Regions from separate parts of the Streptomyces sp. NBC_01176 genome, predicted to be linked through region 1. Evidence: riboswitches for the same ligand, from Rfam matches in the RefSeq annotation. Region 1 holds a riboswitch; each other region holds the start of a gene.
The links. Region 1 has a riboswitch for cyclic di-AMP ahead of OG199_RS36520 (C40 family peptidase). Riboswitches for the same ligand answer to the same signal wherever they lie in the genome.
Positions count from the first base shown of each region.

Region 2: another riboswitch for cyclic di-AMP. It lies ahead of OG199_RS17955 (NlpC/P60 family protein); the one in region 1 lies ahead of OG199_RS36520 (C40 family peptidase).
Region 3: another riboswitch for cyclic di-AMP. It lies ahead of OG199_RS24800 (transglycosylase family protein); the one in region 1 lies ahead of OG199_RS36520 (C40 family peptidase).

Region 1 is NZ_CP108600.1:8,380,398-8,386,505, forward strand. It holds gene OG199_RS36505 (TetR/AcrR family transcriptional regulator) at 1-411, shown strand, start outside; gene OG199_RS36510 (GNAT family N-acetyltransferase) at 602-1,237, shown strand; gene OG199_RS36515 (hypothetical protein) at 1,496-2,335, shown strand; cyclic di-AMP (ydaO/yuaA leader) riboswitch at 2,495-2,669, shown strand; gene OG199_RS36520 (C40 family peptidase) at 2,726-4,639, shown strand; gene OG199_RS36525 (lamin tail domain-containing protein) at 5,247-6,108, shown strand, end outside.
Region 2 is NZ_CP108600.1:4,202,305-4,208,412, forward strand. It holds gene OG199_RS17945 (peptidoglycan DD-metalloendopeptidase family protein) at 1-276, shown strand, start outside; gene pcrA (DNA helicase PcrA) at 374-2,914, opposite strand; cyclic di-AMP (ydaO/yuaA leader) riboswitch at 3,299-3,471, shown strand; gene OG199_RS17955 (NlpC/P60 family protein) at 3,479-4,639, shown strand; gene OG199_RS17960 (hypothetical protein) at 4,950-5,927, shown strand; gene OG199_RS17965 (hypothetical protein) at 5,905-6,108, opposite strand, start outside.
Region 3 is NZ_CP108600.1:5,736,708-5,742,815, reverse strand. It holds gene OG199_RS24815 (DUF501 domain-containing protein) at 1-16, opposite strand, end outside; gene OG199_RS24810 (septum formation initiator family protein) at 65-541, opposite strand; gene eno (phosphopyruvate hydratase) at 642-1,928, opposite strand; gene OG199_RS24800 (transglycosylase family protein) at 2,259-2,951, opposite strand; cyclic di-AMP (ydaO/yuaA leader) riboswitch at 2,956-3,119, opposite strand; gene OG199_RS24795 (transglycosylase family protein) at 3,303-4,322, opposite strand; gene OG199_RS24790 (cytochrome P450) at 4,552-5,823, opposite strand; gene OG199_RS24785 (globin domain-containing protein) at 5,980-6,108, shown strand, end outside.

The sequences.
Region 1 (6,108 bases):
CTGCGTATCCACGCCGTGTACGTCGGGCATCCGCAGGCGGCGCTGCTGACCGCGAACCGGGTCACCGGCCGGGCCCACGAACTGGCGGCCGACGAGGCCATCCTCGACGTCCTGCGCACCGCGGGGTTCCCGCTGCCGGACACCGTACGGATCTACCAGGCCTTCATCGACCAGACGCTGGCCTTCGCCGCGCTCGACGCCGCCTCGCTGGCGCTGCCGCGCGAGAGCCGCAGCGCCGACGAGGACATGTGGCGTTCGACGTACGCCCGGCTGCCGCGCGCCACCCATCCGCGGATCGCGGAGGCGGCGCCCCTCCTGGCCACCCGCATGGTCGACAGCGCCTATCCCACGGCCCTGGAGATGCTGCTGGACAGCGCCGCGGCGCAGTGGGAGACGCTGCGCTGCCGGTGACGGCGGTCGGCCGGCGCCGGGCGGTGCCGTGCGGGTACGGTCCCTGCCCGGGGGCAAGGGGTAGGGAGGCGGCGGCTCGAGCGGGCCGGGCGAGCCGGACGGAGGGGCGGATGGAACGGGTCGGACGGACGGGGCGGTCGGAGCGTCCAGGCGCTGGCGGGAGCGCTCCCATGCGGGGAGGATACGGCTCATGACTCACCAGCCGACGATCCGGCCGTACAAGGCCGAAGACCGTGCAGCGGTGGCGCACGTGTGCGTGATGACGGCTCACGACGGAGGGGACTCACGGGCCCTCTATCCCGACCAGGAGCTGATGCCGACCCTGTTCGCGTACCCCTACTGTCACCTCGAACCGGAGCTCGCCTTCGTGCTCGACGACGGGACCGGCCGGGCGGTCGGCTACGTCCTGGGCACCGCCGACACCGCGCGTTTCGTCGGCGACCTCCGCGACGTCTGGATACCGGGTGTCGCCGAGCGGTACCCCCGGAGCACGAGGCCACCGCACACCCCGGGCGACACGATGATCGACCTGCTGCACCGCCCCGAACGCATGATCCTGCCCGAACTCGCCGCCTATCCCGCGCATCTGCACATCGACCTGCTCCCGGACTGGCAGCGCAGGGGCCATGGCCGGGCGCTGATGCACACCTTCCTCGCCGCGCTCGCCGATCGCGGTGTCCCGGCCGTCCACCTCGGCATGGTCACCGCCAACACGTCCGCCCGCGCCTTCTACGACCGTCTCGGCTTCCACGAGATCCCCGTACCGGAACCGGGCCCCTTGACCTACCTGGGCAGGCCGACGGACGGCCCGCTCGGCTCACCCTGAGGCGCACGGGCGGTGGGGGCCGGGCCCGCGACAGGGACAGGGCACGGCCGGAGTCAACCTAATGACGATCACGTCCCTCTATACGAGGAGACGTCCTGCGGGTGGTGGGGGGAGAGGGCATTGCTTAGGGCGGTGGAAGAGCGTCGCGGCGATGTCGGCAACGGTCATGGACGGACGGCGGGACCCGGCGACGGTCCACCGCCGTCCGCCGCGGGCGACGACGCGCACGGGCGACCGGGTGGATCCCCGTACCGGTTCGTGTCGTTCGTCGGACGCACCCTGCGCGGCGAGTGGCACGGCATGGTCGTCGAACCGTTCCGGCAACTCCTGCGCCGTGGACTGTCCGGACTCGTGCTGGCGTTCGTGGCCGCCTTCGGGGTCATCTTCTTCCACGCGATCGCCCAGCATCCGGCCGGGGCCACGGTGGTGCGGCTGACCGGCGGTGTCAAGGCGTCCCTGCCCCTGCCGCTGGCCCTGCTGCGTACTCCCGTGTCGCTGTACGTGCCCGCCCTCGACCTTCCGGTGTGGGCGGGCATCACCCAGCTGTTCCTCGCGTTCGCCCTCGCCGAACTCGCCCTCGGCCGGGCCCGGACGCTGGTCATCGCGTACGTCACCACGCTGGCGGGCACCCTCACCGTCCGCGTGATGATCGCGATGGGCCCGGGCTGGTGGGGCCTGGGGCTGCCCCCCGAGATCGGGCAGGTGCTGGACACCGGCCCGTCCGCCGCCGTGGTGGGCCTGTTCACCTATCTCGCGGTCGTCCGACGGGCGCCCGTGGTGTTCGCGCTCACCGGCGGCTCGATGGTGTGGGAGTCGATCGTCAAACCCAATCTGGCGGGTCGGGAGCACCTGATCGCCGTGGCCGCCGCGATCGTCCTGGGGCTGCTGCACGGGCGCTGGCGAAGACCCGTGCGGGCCCTGTCGGTCCTGCTCGGCTCGCGCCGAGCGGACGATCGGCCGACCGGCGGCCCGGACCTGTCGAGACCGGCGGTCCCGGCGGCCGTGGCGGGAACACCGGCCGCTGCGGTGTCACCGGCCCTGGCGGACCCGTCGGGTCCCGCGCGTCGCGCCGACGAGCCACGGGCGCACCTGCGCTGACACCGGCGCCGTGGTGCGCAAACTCACCCGAGATCGGGAGTACGACGAAGGTCACAATTACATATCGGACACATCGCACTTCAATCTTCACGTGAGGCACACAAGTTGGCTAAGTTGGCGACAGGCCACACGACTTCCTCCGGCGAACCTCGCCGGGTCGCTTGGCCTCCGCCTAATCCGGTGCGGCCTCCTGGCCACCGGAGCCGGGGACCCAACCGAACCCTGGGGTGAATCGGCCCAACTGCCCTACCGGGCAGAGGCCGTAGGGCATACCTTCCGGATCCGTCCGCCCGAACCCGACAGCTAACTCGGTAGGCGGAGCACGGAAGGAGTACGTCTGCCATGGCGCCGGAACGCACCCCGGGCCCTGGAGGCAACAGCCTCCCCGGCATGCCCCGCTCCGCACCCGCGACGGTGGCCCGCTCCTCGGCGGACCTCCCGCAGAGCCCCAACTCCGCGTCCCTCGGCGGAGACGACGGTCCGAGCCGCGAAGAGGTCCAGCAGCGGATCAGCTCCTTGTACGACCGGGCCGAGACGGCCACCGGGAACTACAACGCGACCCGCGCGATGACCTCCGGTTCGCGTAAGCGCGTCAACCCCGCCCGGGACAACGGGCGCAGGAGCACCGACGCCGCCCTCGACGACGTGTCCCGGCCCTGGTTCGACGTGGGCCGTGCCCAGTTGGGCCCGACCGTGCCGGCGAGGCTGCCGGCCGACAGAACGCCGAAGCGTGCGGCCGAGGCGCGCCCCGCGCCTGCCGCGAAGCGCCTGGAGGGCGGACCCTCCGCCCGAACCGCGGGTCGCCCCGTTCCGGAGCTGACCGCCGGACCGGGAGCGGGCCCCGTGGCCGAGTTGACCGCCGGACCGGCGGCCGGGACTGAGCCGGCCTCCGGGAGGGCCGTCGCGGCGCTGCCGGCCGGGACCGGAGCGCGACAGGAGGCGGTCAAGGCCCTGCCCGCGCCGGCCACGGAGTCCGGCCACTCCTCGCTGAAGAACCGCAAGGAGCAGAACCGGCGCAAGCTCGCACTCGCCCGTGAACTGCTGTCCCGGCACGTCGTCCAGCAGCGGATCGCCCCGATCGCGGCGATCGAGGCGCCGCCCGCTCAGGAGATCTGGCCCACCCCGGAGGAACGGACCCGCCGCGAGGCCGAGGAGCAGTGGCGGCGACAGCAGTCGGCCGGCCTGGCCATGGGCGCAGCCGTGGACACGGCCGCACGTGCGGGCATGGCCGCACCGGCCGGTACGGACGCGTCCCTCGGTACGGGCATGCCCCTCACCGCGGACATGACGTTCACCTCGGACACGGCGTTCACCCCGGGCATGACGTTCAGCTCGGACACTGCGTTGGCCTCGGGCATGACGTTCAGCTCGGATGCCGCGTTCGCCCCAGGCGTGACGTTCGGCTCGGACACTGCGTTGGCCTCGGGCATGACGTTCAGCTCGGATACCGCGTTCGCCCCAGGCGTGACGTTCAGCTCGGACACTGCGTCGGCCTCGGGCATGACGTTCAGCTCGGATACCGCGTTCGCCCCAGGCGTGACGTTCGGCTCGGACACTGCGTCGGCCTCTGGCATGACGTTCGCTTCGGACACGGCGTTCCCCCCGGGTATGACGTTCACCTCGGACACGGCGTTCGCCCCGGGTACGCCCTACGCTCCGGAGCTGTCCTACGCGCAGGACATGCCCTACGCCCCCGACCAGTTCCAAGGTCCGGAGCCACTCCGTGCCCCGGATTTGCTTTTCGTCCCGGAGGCGCCCGTCGCCTCGGAGACGGCCTACAGCCCGGCCATGACCATTGCCCCTGCCCCGTCGGTCGTGTCCGCTCCGTTCGCCCCGTCCGTCGCTCCCGACGCGTCCTTCGTCCAGGCCGCGCCTGTCACCGCGGGAGTACCCACCACCGTGGGCACGGTCATGGCCGGCGGCGACACGTCCGGATCGGGGTACGACATGAAGGCAGCCAAGGCACTGGCCTTCGCCCGTGCCCAGATCGGCAGGCCGTGCGTCTGGGGCGCGGCCGGGCCGGGTTCCTACGACTGCGCGGGCCTCACCCGGGCCGCGTGGATGGTGGCCGGGGTCGCGCTCCCGCGCACCGCGCGCGACCAGGCGACGGCCACCACGGCGATCCCGCTCACCGACCTCCGCGTCGGCGACCTGATCTTCTTCTACGGCGACGTCAGCCATGTCGGCCTCTACATCGGCAACAGCATGATGATCCACGCGCCGAGCCCGGGGGCGTACATACGCGAGGAGTCGATCTTCTACGCCGGACAGGCGGCGATCCACAGTGCCGCGCGGCCCGCGTAAGAGGCCGGGAGGGCTCGCGCGCGACTGCCGTCCCGCAGCCTGAAGGGGGCTGTCGAAGCGGCTGGTCCGGCACGACCTGCCGGACGCCCGCGCCGACCTGGCGCGGGCGTCGGGCCCCGCCTCGGGCACCCCCTCGGACGGCGCGCCGGCTCACGCATCGAGTCGTCGAACGGGCCTACGCGGACGGCTACTTGCCCGAGACGGTCGTGCACGTCGCGGTCGCGTTGGTGACCACCGGCATGTGGTCGGACGTACTCTCCTCCACCGCCAGCCGGCCTCGGAAAGTGACCGGTGGCGCTGCCTCGGGCGACTCGTCCGGGGAGCGCACGGTTCCTGCGCCGGTCGTTCGCCGTCCGCTTGTCCCCGGCGTACGCGGCGGCATGCCGGTGGAGGCTCCTACGTCGACGCGGGTACCCAACTCATCGCCAGGGGGCTCGCCTTGGCGCGGCCGAGGCGGCGGGGGGTACCGGTTGATCAAGTCCGTTCGGCGCGTACCCGCACTGTTCGCGGCGAGTTCAGTCCTTGGTCGTCGGTGTGCCCGAAGCTTCGCCGGGAGCGTGAGCGCGCTCCTTGTCTGCCCGACCCCCTGAAAAGAGGACCGGCCACCTTGCGTACGCACTGGCGTAGACAAGCCCCCATCACCGCCGTCGCCCTGATCCTCCTCGCCCTCGGCCTGTCGGGTGCGCCGGCTTCGGCGCAGGACCCGTCCACGGTACGGATCAACGAGGTCGAGTCGAGCGGTGGCAGCCCCGGCGACTGGATCGAACTCGTCAACACCGGGTCCGCCGCGGTCGACGTGTCCGGATGGATCGTCAAGGACAACGACAACTCCCACTCCTACAAGATCGGCAAGAAGACGTCGATCGCTCCGGGTGCGTTCCTGGCGTTGGATGTCGAGTCGTCGTACGGGCTGGGGAGTTCGGACTCCGCGCGGCTGTTCCAGACGGACGGTTCCACCCTGGTGGACTCCTACACCTGGACCGACCACGCCAGTACCACGTACGGGCGGTGCGCGGACGGCACCGGCGCGTTCACGACCACGACCGCGCCGACCAAGGGCGCGGCGAACGCCTGCGGTACCACCGGCGGCGGGGGCGACACCACGTGGCCGGGCGGCACGGCGGTCACCGTCGCGGACGGTTCGAACGTGTTCGGGGAGAACCTCAGCGGGCTGTCGTTCGAGAGCGAGGGCGTGCTCTGGGCGGTGAACAACGGCCCCGGCAAGCTGTACCGGCTCGTGCCCAACGGCACGACATGGCGCCCCGACCCGGCGAGCGGCTGGGGATCGGGCAAGGCCCTGCACTACGCGGGCGGCACCGGCGACCCCGACGCCGAGGGCGTGGTCGTCACCCCCGACGGCATGTTCGTCGTCACCGAGCGCGACAACGGCAAGAGCTCCACCAGTCTGCCGAAGATCCTGCGCTTCGACGCCTCCTCCACCGCCTCGTCGCTGAACGCGACCGCGGAGT
Region 2 (6,108 bases), 4.2 Mb from region 1:
GCCGCGACGGACGGAACCCTACGGACGCAGTGGAACAGCGCGTACGGGAACATGGCCATCCTCACCGCGAAGGACGGCACGGAGACCTGGTACTGCCACCTCTCCAGCTACAAGGTGCCGTCGGGCACCGTCGTGAAGGCCGGTGACCAGATCGCGTTCTCCGGGAACTCCGGGAACTCGACCGGGCCGCACCTGCACTTCGAGGTCCGACCCGCGGGTGGTTCGGCCATCGACCCCCTGCCGTGGCTGCGCAGCCACGGCCTGGACCCGACGTGAGCACCGCCGCGACCCACTCGCCGTGACCCACGCGTCGTGATCCACCGCCGGGGTTCGCGACCGGACGGGAACTCCGCCCGGCCCCGAACCCCGTGGACTAGAGCTTCTCCACCGGCGCGTACCGCAGCAGCAGCCGCTTCGGCTTGGGCTCTCCGAAGTCGACCGTGGCCTCCGCGTTCGCCCCCGTGCCCTTCACGCCGACCACCGTGCCGAGACCGAACTGGTCGTGGGTGACCCGGTCGCCCACCGCCAGCGAGACGACCGGCTTCTCGGAGGCCCCGCGGCGCGTCGCGAAACCGGAGGCCCCGGACGCCGCGGACCGCGAACGCGAGGACGACAGCGAGGCCGCCACCCCCGAGACGGGTCCCGAGGGCACCGGGGCCGTGGCGCCCGTGCGCTTCCACTCCAGATGCGTGTCCGGGATCTCCTCCAGGAAGCGGGAGGGCGGGTTGTACGAGGGCTGGCCCCACGCGCTGCGCATGGACGAGCGGGTGAGATAGAGCCGCTCCCGCGCGCGCGTGATGCCGACGTACGCGAGCCGCCGCTCCTCCTCCAGCTCCTTGACCTGCCCCAGCGCACGCATGTGCGGGAAGACACCGTCCTCCATGCCGGTGAGGAACACGACCGGGAACTCCAGGCCCTTGGCGGTGTGCAGGGTCATCAGGGTGATGACGCCGTTGCCGTCGTCCTCGTCGGGGATCTGGTCGGAGTCGGCGACGAGCGCGACCCGCTCCAGGAACCCGGAGAGTCCGCCGGCCGCTCCAGCCCCGCCGGCCGCCGCGGCCCCGGCAGCCGCACCGGCACCGGCACCGTCCTCGCCCTCACCGGACTCCTGCTCGAACTCCAGCGCCACGGCCGCGAGTTCCTGGAGGTTCTCGATGCGGGTCTCGTCCTGCGGGTCGGTCGAGGCCTGGAGCTCGGCGAGATAGCCGGTGCGCTCGAGGACCGCCTCCAGGACCGTCGCCGGGCCCGCGCCGGACTCGACGATCGTACGGAGGTCCTCCATGAGCGTGTTGAACCGCTTCACGGCGTTCGTCGAGCGCGCCGCCATGCCGTACGCCTCGTCGACGCGGCGCAGAGCCTGCGGGAAGCTGATCCTCTCCCGCTGCGAAAGGGCGTCGATCATCGCCTCGGCGCGGTCGCCGATCCCCCGCTTGGGGACGTTCAGGATCCGGCGCAGCGGGACGGAGTCCTCGGGGTTGGACAGGACCCGCAGGTAGGCCAGGACGTCCCGGACCTCCTTGCGCTCGTAGAAGCGGACTCCGCCGACGACCTTGTAGGGCAGGCCGACGCGGATGAAGATCTCCTCGAAGACACGGGACTGGGCGTTCGTCCGGTAGAAGACCGCGACATCGCCCGCCTTCGCCTCGCCCGCGTCGGTGAGACGGTCTATCTCGTCGGCGACGAACTGTGCCTCGTCGTGCTCGGTGTCGGCGACGTAGCCCGTGATGTTCGACCCCGCGCCCGCGTTGGTCCACAGGTTCTTGGGGCGGCGCGACTCGTTGCGCTCGATGACCGCGTTGGCCGCGCTGAGGATCGTCTGGGTGGAGCGGTAGTTCTGCTCCAGGAGGATCGTCGTCGCGTCCGGGTAGTCCTCCTCGAACTGGAGGATGTTGCGGATGGTCGCACCGCGGAAGGCGTAGATCGACTGGTCGGCGTCGCCCACGACGCACAGCTCGGCGGGCCCGAGGTCGCCCTCGGCCGGCGGCACGTCCTCGGGACGGTCGCCGCTCGCCGGCCCCACGAGCTCCCTGACCAGGGCGTACTGCGCGTGGTTCGTGTCCTGGTACTCGTCGACCAGGACGTGGCGGAAGCGGCGGCGGTAGTGCTCGGCGACGTCCGGGAAGGCACGGAGCAGGTTGACCGTCGTCATGATCAGGTCGTCGAAGTCGAGCGCGTTGGCCTCGCGCAGCCGCGACTGGTACATCGCGTAGGCCTGGGCGAGGGTCTTCTCGAAGCCGTCCGCCGCCTGGCCGGCGAAGTCCTCCTCGTCGATCAGCTCGTTCTTCAGGTTGGAGATCTTGGCGCTGAACGACTTCGGCGGGAAGCGCTTCGGGTCGAGGTCCAGGTCACGGCAGACCAGGGCCATCAGGCGCTTGCTGTCGGCGGCGTCGTAGATCGAGAAGGAGGACGTGAAGCCGAGTCGCTTCGACTCGCGGCGCAGGATGCGCACGCACGCGCTGTGGAAGGTCATCACCCACATGGCGTTGGCGCGCGGGCCCACGAGCTGCTCGACGCGCTCCTTCATCTCGCCCGCGGCCTTGTTCGTGAAGGTGATCGCGAGGATCTGGCCGGGGTGGACATGGCGCTCGCCCAGCAGGTGCGCGATCCGGTGCGTGAGCACCCGGGTCTTGCCGGAGCCGGCGCCGGCCACGATGAGCAGCGGGGAGCCGGAGTGCACCACGGCCGCGCGCTGGTTCTCGTTCAGCCCGTCCAGCAGGGCCGCCGGGTCGACGGCGGGCCTGTGCGCGCCGTCGCGGTAGTACGCGTCGCGGTCCGGGGGCGCGTCGAAGCGGCCGCCGAACAGGTCGTCCGGAAGCGGCTCCGCCGCCTCGTCCTCGGGCGGCGGCGGTTCTTCCTCATGGGCCCCGGAAGGCCTGAGGTCCGCCAGGAAGCTGTCATCAAAGAGGCTGCTCATCGCTCTCCGAGTCTAGGCGGCCGCACTGACAACCCGCCGCCACCCGGGAAACTGGGCCGGATTTCCCACGGAGTCCGGGCTGGATCCACCGCGGAGTCCGGGCCGGGGTGCCCGCGGAGTCCGGGCCGGGGTGCCCGCGGAGTCCGGGCCGGGGTGCCCGCGGAGTCCGGGCCGGAGCGCCCCTGAAAGCGGGCCGCCCCTCCCGCACCGATGCGCCCTCACCTTCCGGCATCGCCCCACTACGGTCGGCCACTCCGGGCGCCCCGGCGGTTCAGGTCACGAAAATGTATCGGGCATATCGCACATCAAACTTCACAGAACACTTACGCGTTGGCTAGCGTGCCGGGCAGACCGCTCGACAGCACCGGCGAACGTCGCCGGGCCGGGCGGCCTCCGCCGAGTCCGGCGCGCCCGTGCGGCGACCGGAGCCGGGGACCCAACCGACTTTGGGGTGAATCGGTCCAACCGCCCCTGGGGCAAGGACCGTAGGGCAAACCTTCCGGAAGTACCCGCCCGAACCCGACAGCTAACCCGGTAGGCGGATGACGGAAGGAGTCGCCTCTCTTGGCGTCGCACCGCAAGTGGAGTCCTCCCGGCCCGCGCAGGACGGGCATACGGACCCCGGCCCTCGCCACGGCCGCCCTGACCTCCGTGGCCCTGCTCTCGCAGACGGCCAACGCCGCACCCCCGGCCGAGCCCCGGCCGACCCTCGAAGAGGTCGAGAAGAAGGTCGACGACCTCTACCACCAGGCCGAGACGGCCACCGAGAAGTACAACGCGACCAGGGAGAAGACCGCCAAGCAGCGCAAGCGGGTCGACGCCCTCCTCGACGACGTGGCCCGGCGCACCGAGAAGCTCAACACCGCGCGCGAGGAGCTGGGTTCGTTCGCCGCGGCGCAGTACCGCACCGGGGCGTCCGCGCCCGGCAGCGCGAGTCTTCTGCTGGCCGACAATCCGCAGGACTACTTCGACCAGACCCAGTTGATGGACCGTCTGACCACCCGCCAGAAGGCGGCCGTCGACGACTACGCCACCGAGCAGGCCGCCACCTCGAAGAAGCGCGGCGAGGCCTCCCGGAGCCTGCGGACGCTCACCACGTCGCAGGACGCGCTCAAGACCTCCAAGGCGGACGTCCAGGGCAAGCTCGCCGCGGCGCGCGACCTGCTCTCGAAGCTGACCGCCGACGAGAAGGCGCGGCTCGCCGCGATCGCGAAGAAGAAGCGGGAAGCGGCCGACCGCGAGGCGGCCGAGCTGGCGGCCGAGCGGGCCGCGGCGGAGCAGAAGGCCCGGGAGACGGCCCGGCAGCCGGGCACGCCGTCGGCAACCACGGGGACTTCCGGGACCCCGGCGACCGACTCCTCGTACGCCGCCAAGGCCGGCAGGGCCATCGCCTTCGCCCGCGCCCAGATCGGCAAGCCGTACGTGTGGGGCGCGACCGGGCCCGGCTCGTACGACTGCTCCGGTCTCACCCAGGCCGTCTGGAAGGCCGCCGGCGTCACCCTCCCGCGGACCACCTACGACCAGGTGAACGCCGGCACCACGGTCTCCCTCTCCGCCATCGAGCCCGGAGACCTGGTCTTCTTCTACGACGACATCAGCCACGTGGGCCTCTACATCGGCAACGGGATGATGATCCACGCCCCCAAGCCGGGTGCGTACGTCCGTGAGGAGTCGATCTTCTACGCGGGCCAGTCGATCATCCACAGCGTGGTGCGCCCGGCGTGAGCCCCGGCGCGGGGCACGCGCGCGTGAGGTCTCCCGGGCTCCACGCGCGCGTGCCGCACACGTGCCGGCGCCACCCGCGCCCCCGGACCCGTGCGCCGGAGTCTCCCCCTCCCGCCTGGTCGGCGACCCCTCTCGCCCTCACCCGCCATCCCGTGCGGCGCCCGCATCACGGCAGGCCGGTACCGCCGTACGCCCGCGCACTCGTACCCCCGCGTCCCCGGACCCGCGCGCCCGTCCGGCCGACCCCGCATTCGTGAAGCACGCGCGCGCCCCCCGGGCAACCCGCTCGCAGATCCCTAGCATCGGGGCCATGTCAGCCACCTCGCCGCCCCGCAGCCCGTGGGTCCGACTCCGCACCTGGTGGGCGGAGAGCCCGCCCGCCGCCGCGGCCGTCGTCCTGGCCACCGGCATCCTCTCGGTCGGGTTGTACGAGACCGGTGACGAGATCCTGTCCCGGATCGCGCTGGTCCTGGCGGCCGTCGCCTGGCTCGGGTTCGCCGTGGACTTCACGGTCCGCCTGACGCGGGAGCGGGAGCGGTGGTGGGAGGAGGCCGGCACGCCGAGCGCGCTCACCGGGGTCGCCGCGACCGCCGTCATCGGCACCCGGCTGACCGACCTGGGGTGGCCCGGGGCCGCCGAGGTGCTGCTCGCGCTCGCCGCGGTGCTGTGGCCGGGGCTGCTCTACCTGCTCCTCCGAAACCTGCGGCTCCGGATGCCCGGAAGCGTGTTCCTCGGGTGCGTGGCCACACAGGCCCTCGCGGTGCTCGCCGCGTCGCTCGCCGAGGCCGCGCGCGCGGACTGGCTCGCGTACGCCGCGCTGGTGCTGTTCTGGCTGGGGTTCCTGGTGCTGTACGTGGTGGCGCTGACGTGCTTCGACTTCCTGGAGACGGCCACGGGGGGCGGCGACCACTGGATCGCGGGCGGCGCGCTCGCGATCGCGGCGCTGGCCGCGTCGAAGCTGGTCCTCGCCTACCAGGCGGACACCTATCTGTGGAACTACGACGACAACGGCGTGATGCGCTGGGTGACCCAGGCGCTGATCATGGTGGCGCTCGCCTGGTACGCCGTGCTGGCCGTCGCGGAGCTGCTGTGGCGGCGCCCGCGGTACGACGTGCGGCGCTGGGCGACCGTGTTCCCGATGGCCATGACGGCGGCGGCGGCCCTGACGGTCGCGGACGCCGTCGGCTTCGCCTGGCTCAGGACGCTCGGGCAGGTACTGCTGTGGATCTCGGTGGCGGCCTGGCTGCTGGTGGCGGTCGGAACCGTCAGGTCCACAGCACCGCGATGAAGATGTTCGCGGTCGTCAGCAGCCCGACCAGCCCGAACAGGCCCTTGTCGACCTTCTCGTCGTCCCGCTTCACGTAGACCAGCCCGAGGATCACGATCAGCAGGGCCAGCTTCACGCCGATCTTGACGGTGTTGACCGCGTGGTCGTCGGCCTGGTTGAGACCGACCAGGACGACACCCGT
Region 3 (6,108 bases), 2.6 Mb from region 1:
GCGGGGGCGTTTCCATGCCTGTGCTCAAGTCACTTTCTCTGTCGTTTCACCGGTCCGTGTCAGCTCACCGGTCGGAGCGGTCGGACTTGTCGACGCCGTCCCAGACGTTGGCGTACCAGGGGCGGGCGTCCGCCCCGCGGTTCGTCCGCGACTGCTTCACCGCGTCCGGGTCGATCACGACGTAGCCGGTCTCACCCGGCATCACATAGTGCAGCCGTTCCCGGATCCGCTGCTCCGCGTACGCGTCGTCCTGCCAGCGCGCCTTCAGGTCGCGGAGCTGTTCGACCCGGGCGCGGGCCTGCTCCTGCTGCCGCTGCAGATCGGCGATCTCGGCGCGCTGGGACACGTACTGCCTTATGGGGTACGCGAGGGCCACGACCAGGGAGCAGACGACGAGCGCGAGCAGCGCGGCCCGGCCCGTCAGCCGCGAGCGCCGGGCCTGACGCTTGGTCTGGGAGCGGTAGACCCGGGCCGCCGTCTGCTCGCCGAGCAGCCGCAGCCGGGTCGCGGTGGAGAACCGGTCCCGGTCCTTCACGGCCATGTCCCCGCCTCCCCTTCACACGTGCGTACGTCCCCGCACACGGTACGGGACCGGGTACGGGGACGTACGTGCGACTGGCTAAGCCTTAACCCTGCCGGGGTCAGCCCTTGAAGCGCGGGAAGGCCGAGCGGCCCGCGTACACCGCGGCGTCGTCGAGGATCTCCTCGATGCGCAGCAGCTGGTTGTACTTGGCGACGCGGTCCGAGCGGGCCGGGGCGCCGGTCTTGATCTGGCCGCAGTTCACCGCGACGGCCAGGTCGGCGATGGTGACGTCCTCGGTCTCGCCGGAGCGGTGGGACATCATGCACTTGAAGCCGTTGCGCTGGGCCATCTCGACGGCGTCCAGGGTCTCGGTCAGCGAGCCGATCTGGTTCACCTTGACGAGCAGGGCGTTCGCGGAGCCCTCCTCGATGCCGCGGGCGAGGCGCTCGGGGTTGGTGACGAAGAGGTCGTCGCCGACGATCTGGACCTTGTCGCCCAGCTTCTGGGTGATGACGTTCCAGCCGGCCCAGTCGTCCTCGTACAGCGGGTCCTCGATGGAGACGAGCGGGTACGCCGCCACGAGCTCCTCGTAGTACTCCGTCATCTCGGCGGCCGAGCGGGACTTGCCCTCGAACTCGTACTTGCCGTCCTTGTAGAACTCGGACGCGGCGACGTCGAGCGCGAGCGCGATCTGCTCACCGGGGACGTAACCGGCCTGCTTGATGGCCTCGAGGATGAGGTCGAGCGCGGCGCGGTTCGACTCCAGGTTCGGGGCGAAGCCGCCCTCGTCGCCGAGGCCGGTGGACAGGCCCTTGGACTTCAGGACGGACTTGAGGGTGTGGTAGACCTCGGCGCCCCAGCGCAGCGCCTCGGAGAAGGACTCCGCGCCGATGGGGGCGATCATGAACTCCTGGATGTCCACGTTCGAGTCGGCGTGCGAGCCGCCGTTCAGGATGTTCATCATCGGAACAGGCAGCAGGTGCGCGTTCGGGCCGCCCAGGTAGCGGAAGAGCGGGAGGTCGGACGCCTCGGAGGCGGCGTGCGCGACGGCCAGCGACACACCGAGGATGGCGTTGGCGCCCAGCGAGCCCTTGTTGTCGGTGGCGTCCAGGTCGAACATGGCCTGGTCGATCAGACGCTGCTCGGTGGCGTCGTAGCCGACGAGCTCCGGGCCGATCTGCTCGATGACGGCGAGGACGGCCTTCTCGACACCCTTGCCCTGGTAACGGTTGGGGTCACCGTCACGGAGCTCGATGGCCTCGAAGGCACCCGTGGAGGCGCCGGACGGGACGGCGGCACGACCCGTGCTGCCGTCGTCGAGGCCGACCTCGACCTCGACCGTGGGGTTGCCTCGGGAGTCCAGGATTTCCCGGGCTACGACGACGTCGATGGACGGCACGAGCATCTCCTTCTGGGATGTGACGCGGGTACGCGGGCCCGCGGGGCCCGCACTGCACGGTGCCGCGTTCGGCTCCGCGGGATGAGCCTAACCGGCCCGGAGCGATCGGCCAGCCGCTCGACCACCCCTTGAGCAGAACTGAGGGTAAATATTGTTCCCCTTCGAAACAAAAAGCCCCGCTCCGGTGCGTACGGGGGAAGACGCACCGGAGCGGGGAGCCCGTGGGGACGGGGGTGGACCCTTATCGGGTCTCCGGCGTGGAGACCCTTCCTACGGGAGGCCTGCCAGCCGAGGGGCCTGTCATCCGAGAGGCCCCTCGTCCGGGGGACCGTCGTCTCAGCTGAGGTGGAGCTGCTGACCCGGGTAGATGAAGTCCGCGTCGTCGACGATGTCCTTGTTCAGCTTGAACAGCTGCTGCCAGCCGCCCTTGACCTTCTTCTTCTCGGCGATCGAGCTGAGGGTGTCGCCCTTGACGACCTTGTACTCGCCGTCGCCCTTCTTGACCTTCTTGCCGGTCGGGGTGGAGACGGTCTTCTTCTGGGCCGCCGGGCGCTCGGAGGAACGGGAGGCCGCGGTGTCCGTCGACCGGGTCTCGCTGCTCTGGGTGCCGCCGGAGGTGGACGGCTTGGCGGGGGCGGTCGTGCCACCGGTGTACGCGGCGCCGGACAGGCCCGTGCCGCAGGTCGGCCAGGCGCCCTTGCCCTGCGCGGCGAGGACCTTCTCGCCGATGGTGATCTGCTGGGACTTCGAGGCCTTGTCGGCGGTGGAGGCGTAGGCGGTGCCGCCGTACGCGGCCCAGGTGGAGGCCGAGAACTGCAGGCCGCCGTAGTAACCGTTGCCGGTGTTGATCGACCAGTTGCCGCCGGACTCGCACTGGGCGACGGAGTCCCACTCGGAAGCGGTGGCGGCGGAGGCGTTGCCTGCCGCCATCAGCGGAGCGGCGATGGCGACGCCGGTGACACCGGCGAGCGTGGCGACACGAGTGGCCTTGGACGGACGGCGGTGCTTGCCCTTGCTGGAAAACAGCATCGAGTGATCCCCTCACCGACGCCTGCGAGGTGAGCTGTCGGGTTCGGGCGGGTGAGTGCCCGGCCGTGCGCTCTCGGCGCACGTCTTCACCCCAAGCCGCTCCCGGTCAACTACCGGGCGCGGCGCTTACCTTGGGTCCCCCGCTCCTGCCTACGGCGCTTGACGCGTCGACTGTTCCCGTACGGCCGCTGGCAGGATTCGGCGTTGCGACCGTCGGGGCCCGCTGTGGCGAGCGGTGATGACCGTAAGCAGTCGATCGACCGAATTTCAAAGACGATCAGGGCCTTTGAGATCCATCTCTCACTTGCGCCAAACCGGACATTACCCAGCGAACCGTGACGTGAACTCCCGCTACTTTTCGCCCGATTCGGCATCAACTGCAAGGCTCTGACCGGGGAGAATGAGGTCCGGGTCGACGCCGACCGTCTTCGCGTTCGCGGCGTAGAGCCCGGTCCATCCGCCTTCGAGGTCAAGGGTGTCGGCGATGGTCGAGAGGCTGTCTCCGGTGCGGACGACGTACGAGCCGTCGACGACGCCGCGGGCGGCGCCGGAGTCGCGCGAGGCGTGCCGGCCGGAGGAGTCGTCGCCGCGGTCGTCCGCCGTGGCGTCGGTGGAGTTCTCGGCGGCACTGCCACCGCGGTGGCGCCCGGCACCGGTCGTCGACCCCTCGGAGGCCGTCGAAGCGTCCCCGTCCTGGCCCGAGTTGCCCGATTCGCCACCCTTCGCCGACCTCGCGCCCGCACTGTCCGTCTCCCGGGCGCTGCCGGACTCCTCGTCCGAGGGCGTGTCCGATTTCGTGCTGTTCCCGGTCCCGTCCGATGACGAATCGGTCGAGGACGAATCGGTGGAGGAAGAGTCGGAACGGGAGGAGTCGGACGAGGAGGCGCCGATCCCCAGCGAATCCCCCAGGGAGCCGGATCCATCGGACGAAGTGGATGAATCGGATGAACTGGACGAGTCGTCGGCCACGCCGGTGTCGACCGAGACCTCGCCCGAGTTCTTGCTGAGCCCGGAGAGCGGGCCGCAGGTCGGCCAGGCGGCGAGACCCTGGTCGGCCAGGACCTTCTCGGCGATGGCTATCTGCTGCGACCGGCTGGCCTCGTCGGCGCTCGGGGCGTACATGCGGCCGCCGTACCGCTGCCAGTTCTCCTGGGTCAACTGCAGTCCGCCGTAGTACCCGTTGCCGTCGTCGGCGCTCCACTGCCCGCCGCTCTCGCACTCGGCGACCCGGTCCCACGTGGTGCCGTCGGCCGCGTTCGCGCTGGCGGCACCGAGCAGCGGGATGGCGATGGCCGATCCGGTCACTCCTGCCGCGACGATGAGGGCCGGGGCCTGACGGGGGCGACGATGGCGGCCGTTCCCGGAGAGCATGCGAGAGCCTTTCACGTGACAGCAGGTGACTACGCGGCCGATGAGCCGCGTTGATGGGTGAACGTATCCGCACCCGATCACTTGTCACAAGTAGGTGCAGCGCAGATCACGTGAAGATCACAGAGTTGAGGGAGCATCACCTTTTGGCGACCGGACCTTCATACTCTGCGGCCACCACTACGGGGCGCCGCGACAGCCACCTCGCGCACACCGTACGACTGCCGCATGACTACCGACCAGGTGTGAACTCCACCGGAAGCGTGCGCAATCCGCGCATAATGAGTCCGCCACGCCATCGCAAATCAGCCGAATCGACCGCGAGTTGGAGGTCGGGCAGCCGGGTGAGGAGGGTGGCCAGCGCGGTCTGTCCCTCCAGCCGGGCGAGCGGCGCGCCGAGGCAGTAGTGGATGCCGTGGCCGTAGCCGAGGTGTTGGTTGTCACGGCGGGAGAGGTCGAGCGTGTCGGGCCGGCCGAACCGGGCGGGGTCACGGTCCGCGGCCGCGAGGACGACGAGCACGGGGTCGCCGGGCGCGATGTCCTGTCCGCCGATGCGGACCGCCTCGGTGGCGAACCGCCACGTGGCCAGCTCCACCGGGCCGTCGTAGCGCAGGAGTTCCTCGACACCCGTCTCCAGCAGGCCCCTCTCCCCGGCGGCGAGCGAGGTCTGCAGCCGCTCCCGCTGCCCGGGGTGGGTGAGGAGCGCGTACGTGCCGTTGCCGATCAGGTTCACCGTCGTCTCGAACCCGGCGAAGAGCAGGATGAAGGCCATGGCGGCGGCCTCGTTCTCGGTGAGGTGCTCGCCGTGGTCGGAGGCGCGGATGAGACCGGAGATGAGGTCCTCGCCGGGCGCGGGCACGTCGGGGAGGGCCTCACGCTTCTTGTGGATGAGCTCGCCCAGATACCCGCGCATCTTCTTGACGGACCGCCCGACCCCGCCCCTCGGGCCGCCGCCGTGCCGGATCATCATCCCCGCCCAGTCCCGGAAGTCGTCCTGGTCCTCGCGGGGCACGCCCAGCAGGTCGCAGATGGCGTAGATGGGGAGCGGGAAAGCGAACTCGTGGATCAGGTCGGCGGAGCCCCTCTCCTGGAACCGGTCGATGAGGTGGTCGGTGAGCTCCTGCACGCGCGGTGCGAACTCGGCGACCCGGCGCGGGGTGAACGCCTTGCTGACGAGCCGCCGCAGCCGGGTGTGGTCCGGCGGGTCGATGTTGAGCAGATGGGTCATCAGCTCGGCCTTGCGCTCGCCCGGGATGCCCGTCTTGCCTTTCGCGTGCGCGGGTTCGTCGTGGTGGGCCGGGTTCTTGCTGAGCCGTCCGTCCGCGAGCGCCTGCTTCGCGTCCGCGTACCGGGTGACCAGCCAGGCCTCCACCCCGCTGGGCAGCCGCGTCCGGTGCACGGGCGCGTGCTCCCGCAGCCAGGCGTACGCCGGGTAGGGATCGGTGGCGAACTCCCAGGTGAAGAGTTCGGGTGCGGGGCTGAGCGGCGGGGGCTGGTCGGTCACTCCCCGACGGTATCCGGCGGGCGGAGCACCGGCGTCCGCAGGGCGCGCGGGCCCCGAATGCGCCCCGGCGCAGCCGCCGCGCGGACTTCACCCCGGACTGTCCGTAAATCACCTGCCGTTTGACTCCGCGGCTCGACGACTCTCTACATTCGCGCCGTGGACCCCGAAATACTCAGATCCAGCTTCGCGGTCGTCGAGAGACGGGCCGAGTTCGCGGTCAAGTACTTCTACTCGCATCTCTTCCGGCACAACCCGGACCTGCGCGGGCTCTTCCCGCTGGACCAC